DNA from 2 places in the Bacillus arachidis genome. Region 2 is predicted to be linked to the other one. Evidence: a T-box and tRNA genes for the amino acid it is inferred to sense, from the RefSeq annotation. Region 2 holds a T-box; the other holds one or more tRNA genes.

Region 1 (3,383 bases), 230 kb from region 2:
CACGTAGTTAGCCGTGGCTTTCTGGTTAGGTACCGTCAAGGTGCCAGCTTATTCAACTAGCACTTGTTCTTCCCTAACAACAGAGTTTTACGACCCGAAAGCCTTCATCACTCACGCGGCGTTGCTCCGTCAGACTTTCGTCCATTGCGGAAGATTCCCTACTGCTGCCTCCCGTAGGAGTCTGGGCCGTGTCTCAGTCCCAGTGTGGCCGATCACCCTCTCAGGTCGGCTACGCATCGTTGCCTTGGTGAGCCGTTACCTCACCAACTAGCTAATGCGACGCGGGTCCATCCATAAGTGACAGCCGAAGCCGCCTTTCAATTTCGCGCCATGCAGCGCAAAATGTTATCCGGTATTAGCCCCGGTTTCCCGGAGTTATCCCAGTCTTATGGGCAGGTTACCCACGTGTTACTCACCCGTCCGCCGCTAACTTCATAAGAGCAAGCTCTTAATCCATTCGCTCGACTTGCATGTATTAGGCACGCCGCCAGCGTTCATCCTGAGCCAGGATCAAACTCTCCAATAAAGTTAGTTTGTCTAGCATCTAAAATAAAAATTGACGTTTCACGTTGTTTGTTTCGTTCAGTTTTCAAAGAACTAAAAGCGGGTGAAGAGAATCGAACTCTCGACCAGAGCTTGGAAGGCTCTTGTTTTACCACTAAACTACACCCGCGTGGTCGGGAAGACAGGATTTGAACCTGCGACCCCCTGGTCCCAAACCAGGTGCTCTACCAAGCTGAGCCACTTCCCGTAATGGCGCGCCCGAGAGGACTCGAACCCCTAACCTTTTGATCCGTAGTCAAACGCTCTATCCAATTGAGCTACGGGCGCTTAATCTAGTTGTTTTGTCGTCGTTGTTTTTCAGCGACTCAATTATCTTATCACATTAGTTTTTCTAATGCAAGTACTTTTTTATTTTTTCTTTGGTGCGGCCGAGAGGACTTGAACCTCCACGGGGTTTCCCCCACTAGGCCCTCAACCTAGCGCGTCTGCCATTCCGCCACGACCGCATATGCGGGTGAAGGGAGTCGAACCCCCACGCCAAAGGCGCCAGATCCTAAGTCTGGTGCGTCTGCCAATTCCGCCACACCCGCGGAAATAAAAAAGAGTGAGCCATGAAGGACTCGAACCTTCGACCCTCTGATTAAAAGTCAGATGCTCTACCAACTGAGCTAATGGCTCGTAAATGGCTGGGCTAGCTGGATTCGAACCAGCGCATGACGGAGTCAAAGTCCGTTGCCTTACCGCTTGGCTATAGCCCATCAAAAAACATTCTTTATTTAGCGACAAAAAACATCATATCACAATAAGCAATAAAAAACAACTGCTCAATAGCAGCAGTTAAAATGGCGGTCCCGACCGGGGTCGAACCGGCGATCTCCTGCGTGACAGGCAGGCATGTTAACCACTACACCACGGGACCATTTGGTTGCGGGGACAGGATTTGAACCTGCGACCTTCGGGTTATGAGCCCGACGAGCTACCGGACTGCTCCACCCCGCGACGATACTATTTATATATGGTGGAGGATGACGGGATCGAACCGCCGACCCCCTGCTTGTAAGGCAGGTGCTCTCCCAGCTGAGCTAATCCTCCAAAAGTGGTGACCCGTACGGGATTCGAACCCGTGTTACCGCCGTGAAAGGGCGGTGTCTTAACCACTTGACCAACGGGCCAATAAAATGGCAGAGAAGAAGGGATTCGAACCCTCGCACCGCGTTAGCGATCTACTCCCTTAGCAGGGGAGCCCCTTGAGCCACTTGGGTACTTCTCTGTATGGCTCCGCAGGTAGGACTCGAACCTACGACCGATCGGTTAACAGCCGATAGCTCTACCACTGAGCTACTGCGGAATAAGAAAGACAATTTACATCTTATAAAAATTCATATTGTAAGTCAAGTCATTTATACAACATCTTGTACAAACGTGACATGTTTATAATATACTGGATTGATTTTTAACTGTCAAGGTGTTTTTTATCTCTTTTAATTTCCCCTTACACTTTCCGCAAACATATCTTTTTGTATTGATTTGACGCCTTCTTACATATTGAAGCGTACATTCCATGCATTCATACACATGTGTTTTAGGCTCTGTTCTCTCACCTGTTATTCTCTTACAAAATCTAGGGGCTCCAACCTCTTTTAATAACTGACGAAAATCTCGATCTCGATGTTGATACCCTCTCCCCATAATGTGCAAATGATAATGGCACAACTCATGCTTAATAATGCCAATTAATTCTTCTTTTCCATACACTTCGTAATGACGATAGTTTAATTCTATATTATGACTTCTGAGCAAATACCTTCCACCAGTTGTACGTAGTCGTTTATTGAACATTGCTTTATGTAAAAAAGCCCTCCCGAAATATTGCAACGATATTTCTTCTACAAGTCTTTGAATTTCTTTTCCATTCATTTTCATCCCCCTAAAAACTAAAAATAAACTTACACTTTTCTTCTTTCTTATACATATATTAAATAGTACATATACCCATCCTCATTCAAAAAGCGCAACTTCTATGAACTAGCCTCTTCCACATCTATTCATGGAACTTCGCTAACCAAACTCTTATAAGCAGTTCCTAAGATTGAGTTTTTCACTTACTTTGAATCTTATCTTAGTGTGTAGGGAGCTGCTTGTTAGAGCCGGATTAAACAAGGAGGGATTCTTATGCCTACATGGCTCCGAAAACAAATGCAACGTGCATATTTCGAAAAAAACCGGTATCAAATTAAGTTGTTAAATGAGTGCTGGTTTTATTATAGCAGAACGCATCAAAATTCCTGATAAAGTGAATGTTTAATCAGTGGGGGCTGAAGAACCCCCACTATTTAAATTTTTACTAACATCCGTTCATGAAAAAAAAGCAATGTTATACCTACTTCCATCACTATTCAATAGGTAACATCGATAAGGCAACACGCCCTTTCTTCATATCAACATCATCTACCCATACTTTTACAATCTGCCCGACAGACACCACATCTAACGGATGCTTCACAAACTGTTTGCTCAGTTTAGAAATATGTACTAAACCATCTTGTTTCACACCAATATCAACAAATGCACCGAAGTCAACAACATTTCGCACCGTTCCTTCTAACTCCATACCGCGCTTTAAATCTTCTAATTTGAGAATTCCCTTTTTCAAAAGTGGCTTTGGCAATTCATCACGCATATCTCGTTCTGGACTAATTAAAGCATCTATAATATCGATTAATGTCGGCTCACCAATATTCGTCGCTTGAGATAATTTAGAAAGCTCCACTCCTTCTAAACACTTTTGCAAATGCGGTTGTCCTACATCATCAATCGATAATCCTAAACTTTTTAATAATAATTCAACATTTTTATACTGCTCTGGATGAATACTTGTT
Region 2 (3,383 bases):
AACCGCAAAGTTTACGGAATGTATCATCACTTATAATACGAGATACGTTTGCACCACTATTTAAAATTCTATTGTTCTTACAGACTGGGCATTGTACATAATATAAAGTTTTTCCATCTAGAGGAAATGTTTGTATAATAAGATCCATGTTGACTCCTTTCATATCTATGAAGATAATCATCGGAATATGAGTGTTTCATAAGGCCAAACTTCACCTTACATCATACTTTCTGATTGGCTTTAAAATAAAAACTCGTTACGTGTTGGTAACGAGTTCTCCAATCTCCACTTATATGCGCTGTTGTCAATTATATCTGGAGGAGGTAGAGGGATTCGAACCCCCGCGCGACTCTCGCCGCCTGTCGGTTTTCAAGACCGATCCCTTCAGCCAGACTTGGGTATACCTCCATATTGACATCCAATATAATATCAAAAGAAAAACAGTTAGTCAACCCTACCATCATAAATTATGAGGAAAGGAAAATGTACTTTTCCTTTCCCTTCATGTTGCTACTGACAACACCTGGAATTACCAATCACTCATACCGATGAAAGTTTTAATTTATTTAATAACTGTTTTTCCTCCCATATAAGGGCGAAGAACTTCTGGAATTATAATTGTACCATCTTCTTGCTGGTAGTTTTCTAAAATCGCTGCAACTGTACGTCCAATTGCAAGTCCAGATCCATTTAGTGTATGAACAGGTTCTGGTTTAGCATTTGGTTCACGACGGAAACGAATATTCGCACGTCTTGCTTGGAAAGCTTCAAAGTTACTACAAGAAGAAATCTCACGATATGTTCCATAACTTGGAATCCATACTTCGATATCATATTTCTTCGCTGCTGTAAATCCTAAATCTCCTGTACACATGCTCATAACACGATATGGTAGACCTAATAATTGTAACACGCGTTCTGCATCATTTGTTAATTTTTCTAATTCTTCATAAGAATCTTCTGGTTTAACAAATTTCACAAGCTCAACTTTATTAAATTGATGCTGACGGATTAAACCACGTGTATCACGACCAGCTGAACCCGCTTCAGAACGGAAGCATGCACTAAATGCTGCATAACGAATTGGCAATTGGTCTGCACTTAAAATCTCATCACGATGCATATTTGTTACAGGTACTTCAGCTGTAGGAATCAAGAAATAGTCTTCACTTTCAATACGGAATGCATCTTCTTCAAATTTTGGAAGCTGTCCTGTCCCTGTCATGCTTGCCCGATTTACCATATATGGAGGCAACACTTCTTCATATCCATGTTCTTCTGTGTGAAGATCAAGCATAAAACTAATTAAAGCACGTTCTAACTTTGCACCTGCACCTTTAGAAAATACAAAGCGGCTTCCCGTTACTTTAGCAGCACGCTCGAAATCTAAAATCCCTAAGTCAGTTGCAAGATCCCAATGAGGTTTTGGTTCAAAATTAAATTCTTTTACTTCTCCCCAAGTACGAGCTACTACGTTATCATCTTCTGTGTCACCAATTGGCGCAGATTCATGAGGGATATTTGGGATAGAAAGCATTAATCTTTCTAAATCTTCTTCAACTGTACGAAGCTCATTATCAAAGTCTTTTACTTTCTCTCCTACTTCACGCATTTCTAAGATTAGCGCTTCTGCATCTTTCTTTTCACGCTTTAATACAGAAATTTGTTGAGATACTTCATTCCGCTTGCTTTTTAACTCTTCCGTTTGAACAAGCAACTCTCTTCTTCTTGTATCTAGTTCTTCGAAACGGCCGAAATCAGTTAAGTCTTCGCCTCTATGCTGTAACTTTGCTTTTACTTCTTCAAAATTCGCACGTAAAAATTTAATATCAAGCATTATATATTCCTCCTTTTATTTTATAAAACACAAAAAACTCCCGTCCCTATAAAAAGGGACGGGAGTTAACCCGCGTTGCCACCCTAGTTGAAAGCAATATTGCTTTCCTCTCAAGTAGAAATAACGACTCTTCACCGGAAATGTTTACTAATCATAAAGATATTCCACATTTCATTCCAGGATGGATTCACAAACTGTTTCTATCGGTTTACACCAACCACCGACTCTCTATAAGAAACACCATTTGTTACTATTTCCTATCAACACGTTTATTTTATAAAATTGTTACCATCAATTTACTATAATCTTATACAAGTTGCAAGTTACTTATACAACTTTTTTCATTTTTTCTTCTTTCACCATTTGCACAAAATATGCTGTAACACGATGATCATCCGTTAACTCCGGATGGAAAGAAGCTGCTAAAAATGGTCCTTGTCTTACTGCTACCATTCGATCATTGTGCATAGAAAGAATTTCTACGTTTTCCCCTACACTTACAACGTATGGTGCACGAATAAATACACCAATAAAGTCTTCTCCTACACCTTTTATCGAAAGGGCAGCTTCGAAGCTATCCTTTTGGCGTCCAAACGCATTACGTTCAACTGTAATATCCATAGCACCGATATGAGATTCTTCATAACCAATAAGATTGTTTGCAAGTAAAATCATACCTGCACACGTACCAAACATTGGTTTACCAGATTTCGCAAATTCACGAAGTGGTTCCATAAAATCGTACTTATCAATAAGACGACGCATTGTTGTACTTTCGCCACCTGGCAAAATAAGACCATCAATTTCTTCAAGTTGTTCTATACGTTTTACAATTACAGCTTCTGCACCACTTGCTTCAACTGCTTTTACATGCTCACGAACAGCACCTTGAAGACCTAATACACCGACTTTAACCATTTCAAAATCTCCTTTAATTACCAACCGCGCTCTTGCATGCGTTGTTCTGGTAATAATGTTGAAATTTCGACACCTTTCATTGCAGTACCCAATCCTTTAGAAAGGCTTGCAATTAGTTCATAATCTTCGTAATGTGTCGTTGCTTCAACAATTGCACGTGCAAATTTTTCTGGGTTTTCTGATTTGAAGATACCAGATCCTACAAACACACCATCTGCACCAAGTTGCATCATTAATGCAGCATCTGCTGGCGTTGCTACACCACCTGCTGCAAAGTTTACAACTGGCAGACGACCAAGACGTTTAATTTCCAGTAATACTTCATATGGAGCACCAGTATTTTTTGCATATGTCATTAATTCGTCTTCACGTAGGTTCGCAACTTGACGGATTTCAGCGTTTACTTGACGCATATGTCGCACTGCTTCTACAATGTTTCCTGTTCCAGGCTCGCCTTTTGTACGAAGCATAGATGCGCCTTCTGCAATACGACGCGCTGCCTCTCCAATATCACGACATCCACATACAAATGGAACAGTGTAATCACGTTTATTTAAATGATATACTTCATCAGCTGGAGTTAATACTTCACTCTCATCGATGTAGTCTACCCCTAATGATTCTAGCA

The links. The T-box of region 2 lies ahead of serS (serine--tRNA ligase). A T-box ahead of a tRNA ligase gene usually reads a tRNA of that ligase, here a tRNA-Ser.
Region 1: it has a tRNA-Ser gene. The T-box ahead of serS (serine--tRNA ligase) is inferred to sense a tRNA for this amino acid. The anticodon was not compared.

Annotation. Positions count from the first base shown of each region.
Region 1 is NZ_CP127376.1:245,246-248,628, reverse strand. It holds rRNA gene QRY57_RS03085 (16S ribosomal RNA) at 1-526, opposite strand, end outside; tRNA gene QRY57_RS03080 (tRNA-Gly) at 603-673, opposite strand; tRNA gene QRY57_RS03075 (tRNA-Pro) at 675-751, opposite strand; tRNA gene QRY57_RS03070 (tRNA-Arg) at 755-831, opposite strand; tRNA gene QRY57_RS03065 (tRNA-Leu) at 925-1,010, opposite strand; tRNA gene QRY57_RS03060 (tRNA-Leu) at 1,014-1,094, opposite strand; tRNA gene QRY57_RS03055 (tRNA-Lys) at 1,110-1,182, opposite strand; tRNA gene QRY57_RS03050 (tRNA-Gln) at 1,188-1,262, opposite strand; tRNA gene QRY57_RS03045 (tRNA-Asp) at 1,348-1,423, opposite strand; tRNA gene QRY57_RS03040 (tRNA-Met) at 1,427-1,503, opposite strand; tRNA gene QRY57_RS03035 (tRNA-Val) at 1,521-1,596, opposite strand; tRNA gene QRY57_RS03030 (tRNA-Glu) at 1,602-1,676, opposite strand; tRNA gene QRY57_RS03025 (tRNA-Ser) at 1,684-1,774, opposite strand; tRNA gene QRY57_RS03020 (tRNA-Asn) at 1,778-1,852, opposite strand; gene QRY57_RS03015 (SprT family protein) at 1,936-2,421, opposite strand; gene cmpA (cortex morphogenetic protein CmpA) at 2,677-2,793, shown strand; gene QRY57_RS03005 (Tex family protein) at 2,897-3,383, opposite strand, start outside.
Region 2 is NZ_CP127376.1:18,393-21,775, reverse strand. It holds gene QRY57_RS01730 (sigma factor-like helix-turn-helix DNA-binding protein) at 1-148, opposite strand, end outside; tRNA gene QRY57_RS01725 (tRNA-Ser) at 316-408, opposite strand; gene serS (serine--tRNA ligase) at 563-1,837, opposite strand; T-box leader at 1,889-2,110, opposite strand; gene pdxT (pyridoxal 5'-phosphate synthase glutaminase subunit PdxT) at 2,165-2,755, opposite strand; gene pdxS (pyridoxal 5'-phosphate synthase lyase subunit PdxS) at 2,773-3,383, opposite strand, start outside.